DNA from 3 places in the Bariatricus sp. HCP28S3_A7 genome. Region 3 is predicted to be linked to each of the others. Evidence: predicted binding sites of a transcription regulator. Region 3 holds the regulator's gene; each other region holds the start of a gene.
What was found. The regulator Rex, encoded in region 3, represses fermentation and respiration genes when NADH is low (regulators of the CRP and FNR family bind a similar motif). The targets are predictions, from matches to a motif close to ATTGTTAANTANTTAACAAT.
Positions count from the first base shown of each region.

Region 1: a site for Rex is predicted at 3,416-3,435, ahead of rsxC (electron transport complex subunit RsxC). Genes of this name have one in related genera too.
Region 2: a site for Rex is predicted at 1,982-2,001, ahead of adhE (bifunctional acetaldehyde-CoA/alcohol dehydrogenase). Genes of this name have one in related genera too.

Region 1 covers NZ_JBQHSG010000001.1:188,853-195,803, forward strand. Annotated here, with positions in the region: gene ACTNA4_RS00920 (NlpC/P60 family protein) at 117-1,274, shown strand; gene ispH (4-hydroxy-3-methylbut-2-enyl diphosphate reductase) at 1,392-2,267, shown strand; gene rpsA (30S ribosomal protein S1) at 2,248-3,336, shown strand; gene rsxC (electron transport complex subunit RsxC) at 3,548-4,867, shown strand; gene ACTNA4_RS00940 (RnfABCDGE type electron transport complex subunit D) at 4,898-5,869, shown strand; gene ACTNA4_RS00945 (RnfABCDGE type electron transport complex subunit G) at 5,869-6,471, shown strand; gene rsxE (electron transport complex subunit RsxE) at 6,464-6,951, shown strand, end outside.
Region 2 covers NZ_JBQHSG010000004.1:37,830-44,780, forward strand. Annotated here, with positions in the region: gene adhE (bifunctional acetaldehyde-CoA/alcohol dehydrogenase) at 1-1,935, opposite strand, end outside; gene ACTNA4_RS03865 (lysostaphin resistance A-like protein) at 2,120-2,899, opposite strand; gene ACTNA4_RS03870 (hypothetical protein) at 3,146-3,790, shown strand; gene ACTNA4_RS03875 (class II aldolase/adducin family protein) at 3,719-4,258, opposite strand; gene ACTNA4_RS03880 (L-rhamnose isomerase) at 4,288-5,814, opposite strand; gene ACTNA4_RS03885 (helix-turn-helix domain-containing protein) at 5,984-6,310, opposite strand; gene ACTNA4_RS03890 (hypothetical protein) at 6,419-6,748, opposite strand; gene ACTNA4_RS03895 (SDR family NAD(P)-dependent oxidoreductase) at 6,780-6,951, opposite strand, start outside.
Region 3 covers NZ_JBQHSG010000003.1:47,909-54,859, forward strand. Annotated here, with positions in the region: gene ACTNA4_RS02760 (GntR family transcriptional regulator) at 1-572, shown strand, start outside; gene ACTNA4_RS02765 (NADP-dependent isocitrate dehydrogenase) at 598-1,794, shown strand; gene ACTNA4_RS02770 (ABC-F family ATP-binding cassette domain-containing protein) at 1,838-3,763, opposite strand; gene ACTNA4_RS02775 (redox-sensing transcriptional repressor Rex) at 3,907-4,557, shown strand; gene ACTNA4_RS02780 (NAD(P)H-hydrate dehydratase) at 4,655-6,178, shown strand; gene alr (alanine racemase) at 6,175-6,951, shown strand, end outside.

The DNA.
Region 1 (6,951 bases), on a different contig from region 3:
TTAAGAAACTGAGATACTCTGATACGAAAAGCCTTGAAAATATGTGTCGTTTAGTGTATGCTTAATTCGTATGGGGTATAAATTTTAGATTTTAATAGAATAAGGTGGGTAACAATATGAAGAATAAATTTTTTCGTACACTCGTAGCATCGCTTGTTGTGAGTTCTTGTATTGTAACAACCGTGGGCGCTGCTCCGGATGCGGATACGATTAAGGAACAGAGAGATTCGGTACAGAGTCAGGTCAATTCTCTTCAGAGCCAGTTGACTGAAGTGCTTACAGAGATTAATGATCTGGAACGCCAGCTGATTGCAACCGGAGAACAGATCACACAGGCGACCGAAGATCTGGCGGAAGCTGAGGAAAAAGAGAAAGAACAGTATGAGGCCATGAAGCTTCGTATCAAGTATATGTACGAAGAAGGCAATAATACAGTGCTGGAGAAGATATTTACTTCCGGAAGCATCGGTGAGATGCTGAGTCAGGCTGAGTATATTCAGAATGTACATAAATATGACAGAGATCAGCTCAATGAATATGTTGAGACAAAAGAAAAGATTGCTGATTTGAAGGAACAGCTTGAAGAAGAGCAGAAGGAGCTCGAGGCGACACAGGAAGAATTTACGGCTAAGAAGGAATCCTTGAATGCGACTCTGGAAGAGAAGAAAGAAGAGGTTGCAGATCTCGATGCGCAATTCCAGGCGGCAGTAGAAGCTGCGGCTAAGGAAGCAGAAGAAAAGGCACGCAAAGAACGTGAGGCGGCGGAAGCAGCAGCTGCTGCTGAGAAGAATAACAGCAACAAGAATAACAGTAATAATAATACGAACAATAATAATAGTAACAATAATAGTAACAATAATAGTAACAATAATACTTCGAAGCCGAGTACCCCGTCGAACAATGGCGGAAGCAGCAGTACAAGCGGAGGCGGAACGGGCGATACCAGTGTGGCACAGGTAATCGTGAACGCGGCATACAGCCAGCTTGGAACGCCGTATGTGTGGGGCGGGACAAGCCCGGGTGTCGGCCTTGACTGTTCCGGACTTACCCAGTATTGCCACAGAGTAGCTGGAATCTCGATTCCAAGAGTATCAGGTGATCAGGGGGCAGGCGGCAAAGCGGTTTCCAGCCCGCTGCCGGGTGATATTGTATGTTATTCCGGACATGTTGGAATCTACATCGGTAACGGTCAGATGATTCATGCACCGGAACCGGGAGACGTAGTAAAAATCCAGAGTGTATACGGAAATCCATGGTACAGAAGATACTGGTAAAAAAACATTGAGAAAAAAGAGTCGGAATCCTGGCAGAACTATCTGTCAGGATTTTTAGTTACCATGCATATGAGAAAAAGCAGTTGTAATAATTCATGTAGAAAGGAAAATCGTCAGATGAGAGTAATAACAGCGAAGAGTGCCGGCTTCTGTTTTGGGGTAAAGCGGGCAGTGGAAACAGTATATAAACAGCTTGAACTGGAAACAGAAAAGCAGATATATACATATGGTCCGATTATCCATAATGAAGAAGTTGTGAAGGATTTGGAAGAACGCGGGGTAAAAGTAATACGAAGTGAGGAAGAACTGGAAAAACTGACAGAGGGTCTTGTAATCATACGATCACATGGTGTTCCCAAAAGAATTTGTGACATGCTGGAGAAGAGGGGAGTTTCATATGTGGATGCCACCTGTCCGTTTGTCAAAAGGATTCATAAAATTGTATCAGAAGAAAGTGAAAGAGGAAGCTATATTGTGATTGTCGGAGATCCAGAGCATCCGGAAGTGCAGGGAATCCGCGGATGGGCTAAGGATAATGTAAGCGTGATTCAGAATGCGGAGGAAGCACAAAAATTTTCGCTGAATTCTTGTGGGAATGCGATACCATGTAGACAGAAAGTCTGTGTAGTGGCACAAACGACATTTAATTACAATAAATTCAAAGATTTAGTTGAAATTATTTCAGAAAAGGGTTATGATATAAGTGTTTTAAATACGATTTGCAATGCTACGAAGGAGCGTCAGACAGAAGCCAGGAGCATTGCGGAAGAGGTGGATGCTATGATTGTAATTGGTGACAAGCATAGTTCCAATACCCAAAAGCTATTTGAAATATGCAAAAAAGCATGTAACAATACGTACTATATACAGACACTTGGCGATTTGGATACGAATCAATTAAGGTCCGTGGAAACAGTAGGTATTACAGCAGGGGCATCCACGCCCAACAATATAATTGAGGAGGTTCAAAATAATGTCAGAATTAACTTTTGAACAAATGTTAGAAGAATCATTTAAAACAATTCATAATGGAGAGGTTGTAGATGGCACTGTAATCGATGTGAAACCGGACGAGATTATTCTGAATATCGGATACAAGGCCGACGGTATCATCACCAGAAGTGAATACACGAATGAGTCAGGATTAGACCTTACAACAGTTGTATCTGTTGGAGACACAATGACTGTAAAAGTGCTGAAAGTAAATGATGGAGAAGGACAGGTTCTTCTTACATACAAGAGACTTGCAGCTGAGAAGGGCAATGAAAGATTAAAAGAAGCATTCGAGAACAAAGAAGTTCTGAAAGCAACCGTTACACAGATCCTTGGCGGCGGATTAAGTGTTGTTGTAGATGAAGCAAGAGTATTTATTCCTGCAAGTCTTGTGTCAGATACTTATGAGAAAGATTTATCAAAGTATCAGGATCAGGAGATTGAGTTTGTGATCAGCGAGTTCAATCCGAGAAGAAATCGTATCATCGGTGATAGAAGACAATTGCTCGTAGCAGAGAAGGCTGAGAAGCAGAAAGAGCTCTTTGCAAAGCTGAAAGTTGGCGATACGGTTGAGGGTACTGTTAAAAACGTGACAGACTTCGGCGCATTTATCGATCTCGGCGGAGTGGACGGACTGCTTCATATTTCTGAAATGTCATGGGGAAGAGTTGAGAATCCGAAGAAAGTATTTACAGTAGGTGAGACTCTGAAAGTACTTGTGAAAGATATTCGCGATACAAAGATCGCACTCAGCCTGAAGTTCCCGGAGACCAATCCGTGGGCAAACGCAGCAGAAGATTATGCTGTAGGCAAAGAAGTGACAGGAAAAGTGGCAAGAATGACTGATTTCGGTGCATTTGTAGAGCTGGCACCTGGTGTAGATGCATTACTTCACGTATCTCAGATTTCCAGAGCACATGTTGAGAAGCCGTCTGATGTTCTTTCTGTTGGTCAGGAGATTACAGCTAAGGTTGTAGATTTGAATGAAGCTGAGAAGAAGATCAGCCTTAGCATGAAAGCACTGGAGAATGCAGAAGTGCAGGCAGCGGAAGCACCGGTTGAAGAATAGAATTTTAGAAAATTCAAGTGAATATGATGGGATTTTTATACAAAAAGAGACTGGAAACAGTCTCTTTTTGCGTCTATAAAATGTTAAAAAAACATCAAGATGTTTCTCAAAATGTACAATAAATTTGTGCATTTTACTGGAATTGTTCTTGAGTTTTCGGTATAGTTAGAGCAAGTCAACAAGGAGAAATAAGGAAAGAAGGAAATTGATTATGGGACTTTTGACATTTAAAGGCGGAGTTCATCCGAATGACGGCAAAAGCCTTGCAAAGGACAAGGAAATTGTAGAACTGTTGCCGAAAGGCGATCTTGTGTATCCGCTTTCCCAGCACATCGGGGCGCCGGCAAGCCCGATTGTCAAAAAAGGCGATCATGTCCTGAAAGGGCAGATGATTGCCGAAGCGGGTGGATTTGTATCTGCGCCGATTTATGCGTCCGTGTCGGGAACTGTAAAAGCAATTGAGCCGCATGTGAACCCGACCGGTGCAAAAGTGAATTGCATTGTAATTGAAAATGATGGTCAGTATGAAGAGGTGGAATATCCTCCGGTAAAACCACTTTCAGAACTGACAAAAGAAGAGATTCTGAATATGATTGCGAATGCCGGTATTGTAGGTATGGGTGGGGCCGGATTCCCGACCCGTGTGAAGCTCTCACCGAAAGAACCGGACAAGATCGATTACATCATAGCGAACTGTGCAGAATGTGAACCGTATATCACGGCAGACTACAGAAGGATGATGGAGACTCCGGAACTTCTGGTAGAAGGCATGAAAGTTATTCTCAAGTTGTTTGACAATGCAAAAGGTATTTTTGGTGTGGAAGATAACAAACCGGATTGTATCGCAAAACTCAAAGAACTGGTTAAAGACGAACCGCGTATGGAAGTAAAGACATTGATGACAAAATATCCGCAGGGTGCAGAGCGTCAGCTGATCTATGCAACCACTGGACGCGCCATCAACTCTACGATGCTCCCGGCCGACGCAGGATGTGTGGTGGACAATGTAGAAACTGTCATCAGTATTTACAACGCGGTTGTGAAGGGAATCCCGTCTATGGAGCGTGTTGTGACCGTGAGTGGTGACGGCGTTGCAAATCCGGGTAATTATAAAGTCCTTTTTGGTACCAATCAGAGAGAATTGGTAGAAGCAGCAGGCGGATTGAAGGAAGGATGCGAAAAGGTGATTTCCGGCGGACCGATGATGGGATTTGCCATGTATACGCTTGACACACCGATTACGAAAACATCGTCTTCTATTCTCTGTCTTTCCAAAGACGAAGTATCTGCAAGTACGGCGACCGCATGTATCAACTGTGGAAGATGTGTGGAGGCCTGCCCAAGCCGAATCATACCGTCCAGACTTGCGGATCTTGCAGAACGTCATGATGAAGCAGGATTTGTCAAGATGAACGGACTGGAATGTGTGGAATGTGGTTCATGCAGTTATGTCTGTCCGGCAAAGCGCCATCTGAAGCAGGCAATCGGCTCCATGAGAAAGACTGCACTTGCAAATAAAAAGAAAAAATAGAACAGTACAGAGAGGAAGAGGTGAACAAAAGTGAGTGAACAATTGAAAATTTCATCTTCACCACATATTCGTTCCAAAGCGACGACCAGTAATATTATGATGTGGGTTGCAATCGCACTTCTGCCGGCGACCGCCTTTGGAATTTATAATTTCCGTGACACACATGAATGGCTTGTTGTGATCGTGACGACAGCAGCAGCAGTACTTACGGAATATATTTATGAGAAACTAATGCACAAACCGATCACGATCAAAGATTTCAGTGCAGTTGTCACAGGACTTCTGCTTGCACTGAACCTTCCGCCGACAGCACCACTTTGGATGGGAGTTCTCGGAAGCGTATTTGCAATCCTGGTCGTAAAGCAGCTGTTTGGAGGACTGGGACAGAACTTTATGAACCCGGCACTTGCTGCAAGATGTTTCCTGCTGATTTCTTTTACCGGCAGAATGACATCCTTTACATATGACGGGATTTCAGGTGCCACACCGCTTGCGGCTATCCGCGCAAATGTGGAAGCAGGCAACAGTGCACTGGCAGGAGTGAACAGCATGGATATGCTCCTTGGAAAGATCGGAGGAACGATCGGTGAGACTTCTGTGATCGCAATTATGATTGGCGCGATTATTCTGATTCTTATGGGAATTATCGATCTTCGTATTCCGGGAACTTATATCGTGACATTTGCATTATTCATTGGAATTTTCGGCGGATTTGTTGATGGAATCGGATTTTTCAACATTCCTTACATGACAGCACAGCTCTGCGGCGGCGGTCTGATGCTTGGAGCGTGGTTCATGGCAACCGATTACGTGACATCGCCGATTACGAAGAAGGGACAGATCGTATATGGAATCATTCTTGGTGTTCTGACCGGAATCTTCCGTTTGTTCGGAGGGTCCGCAGAGGGCGTATCCTACGCGATCATCTTCAGTAACCTTTTGGTTCCGCTGATTGAAAGAGTTACTCTTCCAAAACCATTCGGTAAAGGAGGAGAAAAATAATGAATAAAATATTAAAAAATACATTGATCCTTACCGCGATTACCGTGATTGCCGGTACGGCTCTCGGACTGGTATATGAAATAACAAAAGATCCGATTGCAAAGGCAGAAGCTGATGCAAAGCAGGAAGCCTGCCAGACGGTTTTCCCGGAAGCAGATACATTTGAAGAAGTGGAAGTTGATTCGGATGCGGCGGCGAAGGCGGTAGAAAGCATGGGAACCAATGCAACGGTCGATGAAGTGTATGTGGCAAAAATGGGCGGTGATGAAGCAGGATATGTGATCACTACAACAGATAAAGACGGATACGGTGGAAATATTCAGATTTCTGTTGGAATCATGAATGACGGAACCGTGAACGGTATCTCCATTCTGTCGATCGGTGAGACGGCAGGTCTCGGTATGCGTGCGACAGAGCCGGAATTCTATAATCAGTATGCAGAGAAGAAGACAGACAAGTTCTATGTTGCCAAGGATGGCGGAGAGAATGAGCCGATTGATGCACTCAGTGGTGCAACGATCACCAGCCGTGCCGTGACCGGAGCAGTCAACACAGCACTTGGTTATTTTCAGAATGCGTTAGGAGGTAGTGGAAATGAATAGTTGTACCGAAAGATTATATAATGGTTTAATTAAAGAAAATCCGACCTTCGTCATGATGCTTGGTATGTGTCCGACACTTGCGGTAACGACTTCTGCGATCAACGGTATCGGAATGGGACTTTCCACTACGGTTGTACTGGTACTCTCGAACATGCTGATTTCCATGCTCCGAAAAGTAATTCCGGATTCAGTCAGAATGCCTGCATTTATCGTAATTGTGGCATCATTTGTAACAATGGTGCAGTTCCTTCTGCAGGGCTTTGTTCCTTCACTGTATGATTCGCTTGGAATCTATATCCCGCTGATCGTAGTAAACTGTATCATTCTGGGACGTGCAGAAAGTTATGCTTCCAAGAATCCGGTACTTCCGTCTATCTTTGACGGTATCGGAATGGGACTTGGATTTACATTTGGTCTTACCTGTATCGCAATCGTGCGTGAACTGATCGGATCCGGAAAAATCTTCGGAATCCAGATCAT
Region 2 (6,951 bases), on a different contig from region 3:
ATTGTCTGTGTCAACGATTGCCATGTTCGGCATCAGTTCGTAGTCAGCAAGCGGCCATTTGATTCCGGTCTCTTTATCTGTGATGATTGCAAATGGTGTTACTTCTGAACCGGTACCTGAAGAAGTCGGGATCGCAACGAAATATGCTTTTTTACCCATCTTCGGGAAGGTGTAGATTCTCTTGCGGATGTCCATGAAGTCCATTGCCATATCGTCGAAGTCTGCATCCGGATTTTCATAAAGAACCCACATAACTTTTCCGGCATCCATAGCGGAACCACCACCAAGTGCAATAATGCAGTCCGGCTCAAATGCACGCATTGCTGCTGCACCGGCTTTAGCGGATGCAAGGGACGGATCCGGTTCTACATCAGAGAAGCATGTATGAACAATTCCCATCTGGTCTAATTTATCTTCAATCTGTTTTGTATATCCGTTTTTGTAAAGGAAAGAGTCTGTTACGATGAAGCAGCGTTTCTTGCCCATAACGGTTCCGAGTTCATCCAGGGCAACCGGCATACATCCTTTCTTGAAGTAAACTTTTTCAGGTGTTCTCATCCAGAGCATGTTTTCTCTCCTTTCAGCAACGGTCTTGACATTGATTAAGTGTTTTACTCCAACGTTTTCAGAAACAGAGTTTCCTCCCCATGAACCACATCCAAGTGTCAGAGATGGAGCCAGCTTGAAGTTGTAAAGGTCTCCGATACCGCCATGAGAAGAAGGAGTATTCACAAGAATACGGCATGTCTTCATTGCTGCAGCATGTTTTGCCATTTTTTCTTTTTCGTTCGTATTAATGTACAGAGAAGATGTATGTCCATATCCGCCGTCTGCAACAAGCTGTTCTGCCTTGGCAAGTGCTTCGTCAAATGTTTTTGCCTTGTACATTGCAAGTACCGGAGACAGTTTTTCATGTGCAAATTCTTCACTGATATCTACAGATTCCACTTCACCGATCAGGATCTTCGTCTCTGCCGGAACAGTCACGCCGGCCATCTCTGCAATCTTGGCAGCCTTCTGACCAACGATTTTCGCATTCAGTGCGCCGTTGATGATGATCGTTTTTCTAACCTTCTCGATCTCGTCGCCTTTCAGGAAGTAGCATCCTCTGTATTCAAACTCATCTCTGACCTGTTTGTAAATGCTCTCCAGTACCGTCACTGACTGCTCAGAAGCACAGATCATACCATTGTCAAATGTTTTGGAATGGATGATGGAGTTCACTGCCAGACGGATATCTGCTGTCTCATCAATAATAACCGGAGTATTTCCTGCTCCGACACCAAGTGCCGGTTTTCCTGAAGAGTAAGCAGCCTTAACCATTCCCGGACCACCTGTAGCAAGAATGATATCAGCATCCCGCATAACCATATTGGTAAGTTCCAGACTCGGAACGTCGATCCAGCCGATGATTCCTTCCGGTGCACCTGCTTTTACTGCCGCTTCCAGAACAAGCTTTGCAGCAGCAATCGTAGATGCTTTTGCACGCGGATGCGGGCTGATAATGATTGCATTTCTTGTCTTCAATGCGATCAATGTCTTAAAGATTGCTGTTGAAGTCGGGTTTGTGGTCGGAATAACTGCGGCTACAAGGCCGATCGGTTCTGCAATTTTTTTAATTCCGTATATCGGATCTTCTTCGATCACACCGCAGGTCTTTGTATTTTTATAAGCGTTGTAAATATACTCTGATGCATAATGATTCTTGATTACTTTGTCTTCTACGATACCCATTCCGGTCTCTGCAACTGCCATTTTTGCAAGTGGGATACGGGCCTTATCTGCTGCTGTAGCCGCAGCCTTGAAAATCTTGTCTACCTGCTCCTGTGTATAAGTAGCAAAGACTTTCTGTGCTTCCTTCATCGCTTTCATTTTCGCTTCCAGCGCTTCCGGGTTGTCGATTATGGTTGGGATGTTGGTTTCCTGATTTGCCATTTTGAATCCTCCTGTAATGAAATAATGGAATCATAGTAGTTCGCTTATTGTTAATTAATTAACAATCCTTATGATGCTATTATATTGGATTCCGCTTCTTTTGTCAATACACATTGTTAAATAAATAACGATTTCGACATTATGCATAAGCAAATGTCGAAATCGCATAAAACCTACAGCACATTTACCATTTTTTTTGCATCTGGATTATTCCCCCCAGTCCATATCCTGCAAGCATCAGCTCCAGAATAAGAAGGATTCCGCTCAGCCTGTCCGGGACAGAAAAGAGCATCAGTGCATATCCCCACATATTAAAAACGATATGAAGTGCGATACCTGCCGCTAATGTATCATATTTTCTTACCACATAACCGATCAATAATCCGATTACTCCGGCACAGATTCCCTGCGCCAGATTCAGATGATAAATACCAAACAGTACCGCCTGCAGAAGATTCGCAATCCAGAACGCCAGTCCTGCTTTTTCAAAATAATGGTGGATCAGTCCGCGGAAAATCAGTTCCTCCACAATCGGAGCCAGAAGAACTGTATAAAATATAATCGCAAGAGACATCGTTCCCATTCCCGAATTTCCGAGCAATTGTTCATAATCTTCCAACGCCTTTGGAAGGAGAATTTGTATGGCAATCATCATAAGGCTGCTGATTCCCTGGACCCCGATTCCGACTGCCGCCAGGTAAAGCGGTGCTCTTCGAACTTTCCCTACATCCTGCACCGGGGAAAACCGGTATCCTGTCTCGAACCGATACCAGATTCCGATCAGCATGATCAAGATCAATGTGATCGGCACTGCATTAACTGCAAGTGTCGGAGCTGTTCCCAGAATCTGATATGACATGATATTCATCAGCGACTGAAGCATCAGTACTGCCGGCAATACCAGAAATCCCAATACAAACGCCGTCACCCTCTGCTTCCATGATTTATATTTCCTATTCTTCACACGCCAAGTCTCCTTTCATACTTCCTCGGTATCCCGTCATATAACGGTTCATATTATCCGTTATTTTATCACCTTTTTTTCACTCGTACAACGCCAATTTCTATACAGTCGTATCCCCTGATTCTTATGGATTCCACCCGCGGGAACATTGACTGTACCTCCCGCAAATGTTATACTGTATCATAATACAAAGCACCACTGAAATGAATTCATCATACAGTCTATTTAAGAATCAGGGGGCTGTCTATGTCCAAAGAAAATTATTTTCAAAAAGCACTATCCAATTTCACATTTGAAGTAGCAAGCGACGGTGCCATCCGCCATCTGGCCGGGCACGGATATACCGTCCCCCAGATATCCAAAAAGCTTAATTTTCCCACACCTTATGAACGGATTCAGCGAATCGTATGGGAATCGATGCTGGACAACCGCATACTTCTTCTGGAAGAGCCCGGAAATGCAGGCATTCACAAAAAAATCTCCTACATTCAGGATAGGGACAGCTACGGAAGAACCAGCTTCCGTCAGGTTATTGTCAGTGAAACTACGCTGCCGGAGATTCATTGGACTACCTATACTTATGATCCCGATACACATGGTCCACTTTCCGACTTACTTTCCGCAAAATATGCTGCAAATTCTGAAGATGCCTATGCATCCTGCGATTTCGGTCTGCGGCTTTTGAAAGATCCTGCAGGATTCTCAGACTCTCTCAAGGTTCTGGAGGAAAATCAAAGAGAGTATATCCTCGGTCTTCCCTGGGTAAGCTCCGTCGTCTACCACCGGCTCGATTTGCGGATGCGGACGATTCTTGTCAGATTATATGAAAATGACCTCTATCAGGGATGCTGTTATTTTGGAACAACCGGCGAGAAAGTTATTTTGAACTGAATTGCCGGAAAGCTTTTTTATCTTTAGGGTAAGTGCAATGACGTTCGTTGTATGTGCATGGTAAATGACTCTGTGCGCACCATTGGTTGCCAACTTTTTCACTTCATGATTCATAAGATAGCTAGGCAGTTCACTGGTCGGTCTTCCTCCGTTTACCAGGCCCCAGCAGATTCTGTAATTTTCACCTTTTTCATCCAATTCTATGATACAGATGCTGTCTTCCGGATCCAGGATGACGTTGCGGAAATATTTTCCGCTTCCTGTTACCATGAAGAATTCTCCTGCCAATTCAGGCACAGAAGTTCCGATTTCTTTCCATTCTCCGTCAAGACTGAGATATTCTTTTACTTCTTCAACCTCTTCCTCTTTCATGCGGTAAGACAGGTTTCCGCCATTTCTCTCATGCCATCCCTGCTCCCATCCGTCATTACACATACGAATAAATCCCTGTACAAATTTTACATCCATAATACTCCTAATCTTTTCTCCTTCCAAATTTAGTTTCTCTTGCTGAGTACTTCTGCTTCGTATTTTTCTACTTCTTCAAACCAGCCTTCAGATGCCACACCACATCTTCTGCAGTATTCTTCCCAGACATCTCCCAGCGGAAGTGTCTTGATTTCTTCCTGGAGCACCATTTTCTTAGACATCTGATTCGTATCCTGAAGTTCTTTAAGCATCTCGTTTGGTGTGCAAAGGGCATTTAAGAGTGCTTTCTGGAAACTTCTGAATCCGGTTACCCATGCAGAAATACGGTTAATAGAGGCATCAAAGTAATCCAGTGCGATATAAGTCCGTTCCATACCTCTTTCACAGCGGACAATTTCTTTTGCGATTTCTTTTGTCTCATCATCAAACAGAACCACATGGTCGGAATCCCAGCGAATCGGCCGTGTCACATGCAAAGCAATCTCCGGGAAAAATGTAAGTAATGCCGGAATTTTATCTGAGACAACTTCTGTCGGATGATAATGTCCGTTATCCATAAGCGGCAGGCATTTATCAATATTTGCCGCTGCATAGCTGAGTGCATATTCTGCGGATCCCACCGTATAAGCCTCGACTCCGATACCAAACACCTTAGACTCTACACATGGTTTTAACATCTTTGGATCGTATGGTTCAGAAAGGATCTCATCAATTGATTCTTTATAGCGCACTCTCGGTCCCATACGGTCCGCTGGGATATCCTTATAGCCGTCACCTGTCCAGATATTCATAACACATGGAAGGCCTGTCTGTTCTGCAAAATATGAGGAAATACGTACGCATGCTTTTCCATGCTCGATCCAGAATCTTCTTGTCTCTTCATCCGGGCTGGACAACGTCAGGCCGTCTTTCACCTTATCATGTGAGAAAAACGTCGGGTTAAAGTCTAATCCCATTCCTCTCTCTTTTGCGAAATCAACCCATTTCTGGAAATGCTTTGGTTCCAGTTTGTCACGGTCTGCAAATTCACCGTTTTCAAAAATTGCATAGCATGCATGCACATTGATTTTTTTCTTTCCCGGCATAGACAATGGAAGGAACATCTCAGAAGGATATCCAAGACTTTGGATGAAAGCTTCATCCCATTGTTTATAAAATGGATTCACAAGTTGTGTCGATGTTCCGTTCGTATACTCCGACAATTTATTTCCGGTCAATAAGAACTGGAAATAATCCGGCAGCATCAAAAATGTCTTTGCTTTTTCCAAAAGTTCCGGTGTGTTCTGTTTCACAGCCATAAGCTGGTAAACGGTATTAAAGATCTGTTTCTGGATTCCGGTCTTCTGATATAATTCCGGCTCCGGAATGGTCTTGTATACTTCCGTATCCATTCCTGTTGTCCGACCGTCCCGATAGCCATATGTGTCTCCAAGGATCTGATCATTTTCATCCAACAGTACATAATCGACCGCCCATGTATCAATGGACATACTTACCGGAATTTTCCCGATCTCTTTACACTTTTTCATTCCTGCCACAATTTCCGAAAACAATCTCCGGACATCCCATAACTTTTTCCCGTCCCGGATGGTCATTTCATTTTCTCCTTTCTTTTTCCCTTCCTGTTAAGGTAAATATATCAAAAATCATTTTGATATTTTAGATTCTGTTTTAACCAAAAAACTGTCCTTATTTTCCATTATGCAAAGCAAAAAAAATAAACAGAACCGGTGTCTGTCACCCATTCTGTTTATTTATCTTTTGCTAAATTCTTATTGTACGATCGTTCTTATGCTCCAGCCTGTATTTTCTCGGCGTCATTCCATACCGTTCTTTGAACTGACGGTAAAAATAGCTTTGGTTCTCATATCCTACAGCTACCGCAATCTCTTCAATCGGAAGATCCGATTCTACCAGCAGCATGACTGCCTTCTGGAATCTCTTGCGCTGCAGCAGCTCCTGAAATGTAAATCCTGTGGTCTGTTTAATCATTTTACTCAGCACCGAGAGCGACTGGTGAAAATCTTCTGCGATTTTCGACAGCGTTGCCGTCTTATACCAGGTATCGATGTAAGATAACGTTGACTGCACAACCACATCCTTATAGCTCTGTGAGGAACTCTGTGTCAGACAATCAACATGGCGCAGAAGATACAGAAAAACGATCCCCATGGAATATTGATTGATGCTGTCTTCATTCTACTCATCATTCAGCATGGAACTGATCATATTTTCCATGAGGTTCTCAATTGCCTGATTCTCTCCCAGTCGGAACACCAGATAATGGGTGATCGTTCCCTGACACACATACATAATTTCAATGTAATTATGCCGATGGGCCGGGAAATCGATAAACCGGCTGTGCAGGCGCACCGTAATCAGACGTCCCTCTTTCAGGAAACGGTTACGATCAATTTCAAATTTAATTTCACTGGTATAAAGTTCTTTGTTGACAGTCGCATTTCCGTCCAGATAGCTCTGTTCTTCCGGAGATATCTCCTGCATTTTCCTGATTAATTCGGGGTTCATGATTTCCCGTCGCCTCTCTGTCCGAGATTGATTATAATGTTCCTCCGAAATCGGTCCAGATTGCCTGACCCGTAATCGCGCGTGACTCATCGCTTGCAAGGAACAACAGAATATTTGCAACATCATCCGGCATACACGGCTGAACTCTAAGATCACTGTGTTTTGCCATCTGTCCCATCATATCCGGGTCAAGAGTTGTCGGA
Region 3 (6,951 bases):
TTAAGGAAAATGAAGAATTACGAGAAGCAACACTGGGTAAGGAACTTGGAGTCAGCAGGACGCCGGTTCGGGAAGCACTCCGTCAGCTGGAGCTGGAGGGGCTGGTTCACATTATTCCGAACAAAGGGGCCTATGTGACGGGCATTACGGAGAAGGACGTGCATGATATCTATATGACGCGTTCCATGCTTGAAGGCCTATGTGCACGTTGGGCGGCTGAGCACATTTCAGAGGAGCAGATTCAGGAAATGGAAGAAGTCCTGCTTCTTACAGAATACCACTTGAATCGTGGAAATGCCGAACAGCTTGCAGAACTTGACGGAAAGTTTCATGAGGTTCTTTATGACGCAAGTCAGAGCCGGATACTCAGACATATTCTTTCTGATTTTCATAAATATGTTCAGGTGGCAAGAAAACGATCCGTGAAGAAAGAAGACAGGGCAAAAAAATCTCTGGAAGAACACCGGGAGATCCTGAATGCACTACGGACCGGAGATGCGGACCGTGCAGAAGAACTGGCACATATTCATATCCTGAATGTTATGGAGAATCTTCATATTGAGCAGGAATAACAGGCAAAAGAAAGGAAGAGTAAGCATGAGCAAGATTCAGATGACGACACCAATTGTTGAGATGGACGGAGATGAGATGACAAGGATCCTGTGGAAGATGATCAAGGAGCATCTTCTTCTTCCGTATATTGATTTGAAGACAGAATATTATGATCTGGGCCTGAAACACAGAGACGAGACAAACGATCAGGTTACTGTGGATTCTGCAATCGCAACGAAGAAATATAAGGTTGCAGTAAAATGTGCAACGATCACTCCGAACGCAGCCCGTGTGAAAGAGTATAATCTGAAAGAAATGTGGAAGAGCCCGAATGGAACCATTCGTGCGATCCTTGACGGTACTGTATTCCGTGCACCCATCGTTGTAAAAGGAATTGAACCTTGTGTAAAGAACTGGAAAAAGCCGATCACGATTGCAAGACACGCTTACGGGGATGTTTACAAAGGTTCTGAAATGAAGATCCCGGGTGCCGGAAAGGTAGAACTGGTTTATACCGCAGAGGACGGAACCGAGACGAGAGAGCTGGTTCATAATTTTACCGGATCCGGAATTGTTCAGGGCATGCATAATATTGATCAGTCAATCGAGAGTTTTGCAAGAAGCTGTTTTAACTATGCACTGGATACGAAACAGGATCTCTGGTTTGCAACGAAAGATACGATTTCCAAGAAATACGACCATACCTTTAAAGATATTTTTCAGGAGATTTTTGATGCAGATTACAAAGAGAAGTTTGAAGAAGCCGGAATCGAGTATTTCTATACGCTGATCGACGATGCCGTAGCACGTGTGATGAAGTCTGAAGGCGGTTATATCTGGGCATGTAAGAACTATGACGGTGATGTGATGAGTGACATGGTTTCTTCCGCATTCGGATCACTGGCCATGATGACTTCCGTGCTGGTATCTCCGGAAGGATACTATGAATATGAGGCAGCACACGGAACGGTACAGCGGCACTATTACAAGCACCTGAAAGGAGAAGAAACATCTACTAACTCCGTGGCAACGATCTTTGCATGGACGGGGGCACTCAGAAAACGTGGTGAGATGGATGGAAATCAGGAGCTGATGGATTTTGCCGATAAGCTGGAAAAGGCAACGATCGATACAATTGAAAGCGGAAATATGACTAAAGATCTTGCACTGATCACGACGCTTCCAAATCCGACTGTATTGAACAGCGAAGATTTTATCAAAGCGATCGCTGAGAGATTGTAAATAAAAACAGGAAAAACGCGCCGATAAGGCGCGTTTTTAACAGTTATTCAGCCAGCTCTTCCCATTTTTCATAGAGCTCTTCCAGCTCTTCTTCATTTGCAGCCTTTTCCTTTGCCAGTTCCTGACACCGGACGGAATTGGTATAGATTTCTTCCTGCATAAGAAGCGTATCGATCTCCTGGTTTCGTTCTTCCAGCCGGGTAATGCGTTCTTCCGTCTTTTTCAGTTCGTTCTGACGCTTCCGGATTCTTGCTTGTTCTTCTTTCTGTTCCTGCCAGCTCATTTTGGACTGGGACATTGAAGAAGTGCCTTCATTCGTAGATTGCTTGTCTGAAATATTGCCACCGGCGTATGCCGTCGTGAGTTCCTCTTTCTTTTCGAGATAGTAATCGTAGTTTCCAATATAATTTACAAAAGTATGGTTCACCAGGTCAAGAATACGCGTGGCTGTCTGGTTGATGAAATAACGGTCATGGGACACATAAAGTACGGTTCCGGTGTACTCATTCAATGCATTTTCCAAAATTTCTTTCGAAGCGATGTCCAGGTGGTTCGTAGGCTCGTCCAAAATCAGGAAGTTCGCCTCGGAGAGCATCAGCTTTGCAAGAGATACTCGTCCGCGTTCTCCGCCGCTCAAATCACCGATCATCTTAAATACATCATCGCCTGTGAATAAAAATGCAGCTAGAACATTCCGGATCTGTGTATTCGTAAGTGTCGGATAATCATCGGAGATCTCTTCAAAGATCGTTTTTTCCATGTGAAGTACGTGATGTTCCTGATCGTAGTAACCGATATGTACATTGGTTCCCAGTGTAAAGCTTCCCGAATCCGCCGCGATCACATTGTTCAAAATCTTAAGCAGTGTCGTTTTCCCTGTTCCGTTATCGCCTACGATGGCTACATGTTCACCTCGCTTAATCTCGAAGCTGACATCCTGAAAAAGGACCTGGGGAGCAAATGATTTTCCAAGGCCTTCAACGCGAAGCACGTCGTTCCCGCTCACACAGGAAGGCTCCAGGCTTAAATGAATATCGGTATTCAGCTCAACCGGTTTTTCAACAGGTGTGATTTTGTTTAACAGCTTTTCCCGGCTTTCCGCACGTCGGATTGATTTCTCGCGGTTGAAGGAACGAAGCTTTTCGATGACTGCCTCCTGATGCTTGATTTCCCGTTGCTGATTCAGATATTCTTTTAGCCTTGCGTCTCTGAGCTGCTGTTTCTTCTGGGCATAATCTGAATAATTTCCCATATATGTCATCAGTGTACCGTTTTCAATCTCCAGCACTTTCGTTACGACACGATTCAAAAAATAACGGTCGTGGGAGACGATGAGCACTGCACCGGAGTAATTCAGCAGGTAGTTCTCAAGCCATGCGATTGAATTCATATCCAAGTGATTGGTAGGCTCATCCAGCAGTAAAATATCCGGTTTCGTCAGCAGAAGTTTGCCGAGGGAAACACGTGTCTTCTGGCCGCCGGAAAGGGCGTCCACCGGTTTCTGAAATTCATCCTCAGTAAACCCAAGGCCTTTAAGAACACCGACCAGTTCGCTTTTATAAGAATAGCCGTCAGCACGTTCAAATGCAGCGGTAAGTCTATGATAAGTGTCAAGTTTCATCTGAAGTGCGTCACCGGTCAGCGTACTGATTTCCAGTTCCAGTGCACGAATCTGACGTTCCATTTCGATAATCTCAGATTTGGCGGTGCGGACTTCTTCGTAAATGGTATTCCCGCTCATCAGGTCCTGGTGCTGGGCAAGATAGCCCATTGTTTTTCCTTTGGTAAGAATTACATCACCGTCATCACTATTCAATTCACCGACGATCATTTTCAAAATTGTGGATTTCCCGGCGCCGTTCAGACCGACCAGCGCCGCTTTCTCACGGTCTTCTATATGAAAGGAGCCTTTATTCACAATAACCTGCTCCCCAAAGGATTTCGTTAAATTGTGGCATGCCAGTATCATTTTCAAACCTCCTTATACTGTAGAAATAGGTACTGTCTACCTCATTATATCGGAAATACAATAAAAAACAACTATTAAGTTTGACTTTTTTATGTCATTTTTATATAATGAAATTTAGAATAAGAATGGAAGGTGGATGTCAGGTGGAAGAAAGAGAAATATCTCAGGCAGTAATCAGAAGACTTCCGAGATACTATCGTTATCTTGGCGAATTGCTGGAACACGGTGTGGAACGAATATCCTCCAACGATTTGAGCAAGAGAATGAAAGTAACTGCATCCCAGATTCGTCAGGACCTTAATAATTTTGGTGGATTTGGACAACAGGGATACGGGTATAATGTAAAATACTTATATACGGAAATAGGGAAAATTCTGGGACTGGACAACCAACATAACATGGTCATTATCGGTGCCGGTAATCTTGGACAGGCACTGGCTAATTATGCAGCATTTGAAAAAAGAGGTTTTGTATTAAAAGGATTATTTGACGTGAATCCACGACTTGTGGGAATTACGATCCGCGGTGTGGAGATCCGGATGATGGATGAACTGAGTGATTTTATTCAGAAGAATGATATTGAAATCGGAGTACTTGCGATTCCGAAGACAAGAGCCATAGATGTTGCGAATGTTCTGGTTGATAATGGTGTGCGGGCGATCTGGAATTTTGCACATACAGATTTGAATCTTCCGGATAATATTATTGTTGAGAACGTGCATTTATCGGAGAGTCTGATGAGACTTTCATACAATATAACACGTTATAATATGGAACATACAGATAATTCATAATTCGACAGAATGTGTTACACACATTTTGCCTGAATCGGCGTAATGAGAGAAGAGTTCCGGCTGCGGGGCTCTTTATTGCGTATTGGAAGGTGAGAATATGAAATATATATTGACGGCTGAACAGATGAAAGCGGCGGACGGAAGAATGATCCATGAGATCGGGATTCCTTCGCTGGTACTGATGGAACGTGCGGCGCTTCAGTGTATGGCTGCAATGAAAGAAGAGCAGATTGATCTGTCCTATGCACTGGTGGTATGCGGCTCCGGCAACAACGGTGGAGACGGATTCGCGGTGGCAAGACTGCTTGCCGAAGAAGGAAAAAGGGTCGATGTGTGTTTTGCCGGAAAATTGGAATCCAGGAGTGAAGAAACGAAGCAGCAGATGCATATTCTGGAAAATCTGGGCGTGTCTGTAGGAAACACTTTACCGGAGAAGGAATATAGTGTTATTATAGATGCCGTATTTGGAATCGGGCTTTGCCGAAATATCGAAGGACATTACCAGAATGTGATTGAACAAATGAACCGGTATCAGGGATACAAAGTTGCGATTGATACTCCGTCCGGAATTTCCGCTGACACCGGGGAAGTACTGGGATGTGCGTTCCGGGCTGATTTGACAGTCACGTTTGCATACGCTAAGGCAGGTCAGGTTTTCTTTCCGGGTTCCGAGTATGCGGGGAAAGTACTGGTAAAGGATATCGGCATTACGGATCCGGGCTTTGAAAACCGGGACGATCTTTATTTTATGCTGGAAAAACAGGATGTGATTTCCAGGATGCCGGAGAGAAAGCCGGATTCCAATAAAGGAAGCTATGGAAGGGTTCTTCTTATTGCCGGAAGTAGGGGAATGTCGGGGGCAGCGTACTTAAGTGCCCATGCGGCGTACATGGTAGGCGCAGGCCTTGTACGGATATACACGGAAGAATCCAACAGACAGATTCTTCAGCAGCTTCTGCCGGAAGCTATTATCACGACTTATGATGAGATGGCCTTAGATTGTTTCCGGGAACTTCCAGATCTGCTTCAATGGGCAGATGTGGTCTGCATCGGATGCGGACTTGGAATTTCAGAGTATTCGCGGAGACTTTTTAAAATGACGCTGGAAATGAACCGGAAGCCGTGTGTGATTGATGCGGACGGTCTCAATCTTCTTGCGGAATTTACCGAAGAAGAGCGAAGAAAATGGGCGCGCCAGAAAGAACAGTATGTGCTGACACCTCATATGAAAGAAATGTCAAGATTGACAGGATATCCTGTTGCAGAACTAAAGAATCATAGGAACGCTCTTCTACGTGAGTTTGTTGAAAAAATGCAGGTCGTTTGTGCCATGAAAGACAGCAGAACACTCGTCGCAGCTTGCGGACATCCGACGTTTCTGAATTCATCCGGAAATGCAGCAATGGCGAAGGCCGGTTCCGGTGACGTGCTGGCAGGAACGATTGCCGGCCTGATGGCTCAGAACCTCCCGACTTTTGACGCGGCTGTGTTGGGAGTATATCTGCACGGCCTTGCCGGAGATACGGCAAGAGAAGAATGTGGATCCTACAGTGTGCTTGCTGAAGATCTCATCCGGGGGCTTGGCAGAACACTAAAAACTTTGGAGGAAAACTTGAAATGAAGACATATAACAGACTGCGCGCAGTGATCGATCTTGATGCAGTAATGTATAACATGCAAATGATGTATCGTAATATTAAAAACGATGCGCGGATGATCGTTGTCGTGAAAACGGACGGATACGGACATGGTGCCGTACCGATTGCAGAAATGTTAGAAGATGTGGAGTACGTATGGGGATATGCTGTGGCAACATTGGAAGAAGGGATCCTGCTTCGAAAAGCTGGGATTGGAAAACCGATTCTTTGCCTCGGATGCATTTTCCCGGATCAGATGGAAGCGATGATTCGGCATCAGATCCGTATGACGGTCTATGACGGTGAACTGGCAGCTCTGGCATCGGCAAAAGCAGAAGAACTGGGAATGAATGCAATCTTTCATATTAAGATTGATACCGGAATGTCCAGACTCGGATTTGCGCCGGATGACGTAAGCGTGAACGCAATCGAAAAGATCAGTCATCTTCCATGTGTAGAGCTGGAAGGAATGTTTACACATTTTTCGCGGGCTGATGAGAAAAATAAGGAGATCACAGATCAGCAATTTACTTCATATATCCGGGTTAAAGAAGAACTGGAGAAAAGGGGTATCCATTTTCCACTACTTCATGTATCAAACAGTGCTGCGATCATCGATCAGCCGGAATTGAATCTGAATCTTGTGAGAGCGGGCATATCTACTTACGGTATGTACCCTTCTGAGGAAGTGAGAAAAGATTCGGTTCCATTGAAACCGGCTATGGAATTGATTTCCCATATCACATATTTGAAATGG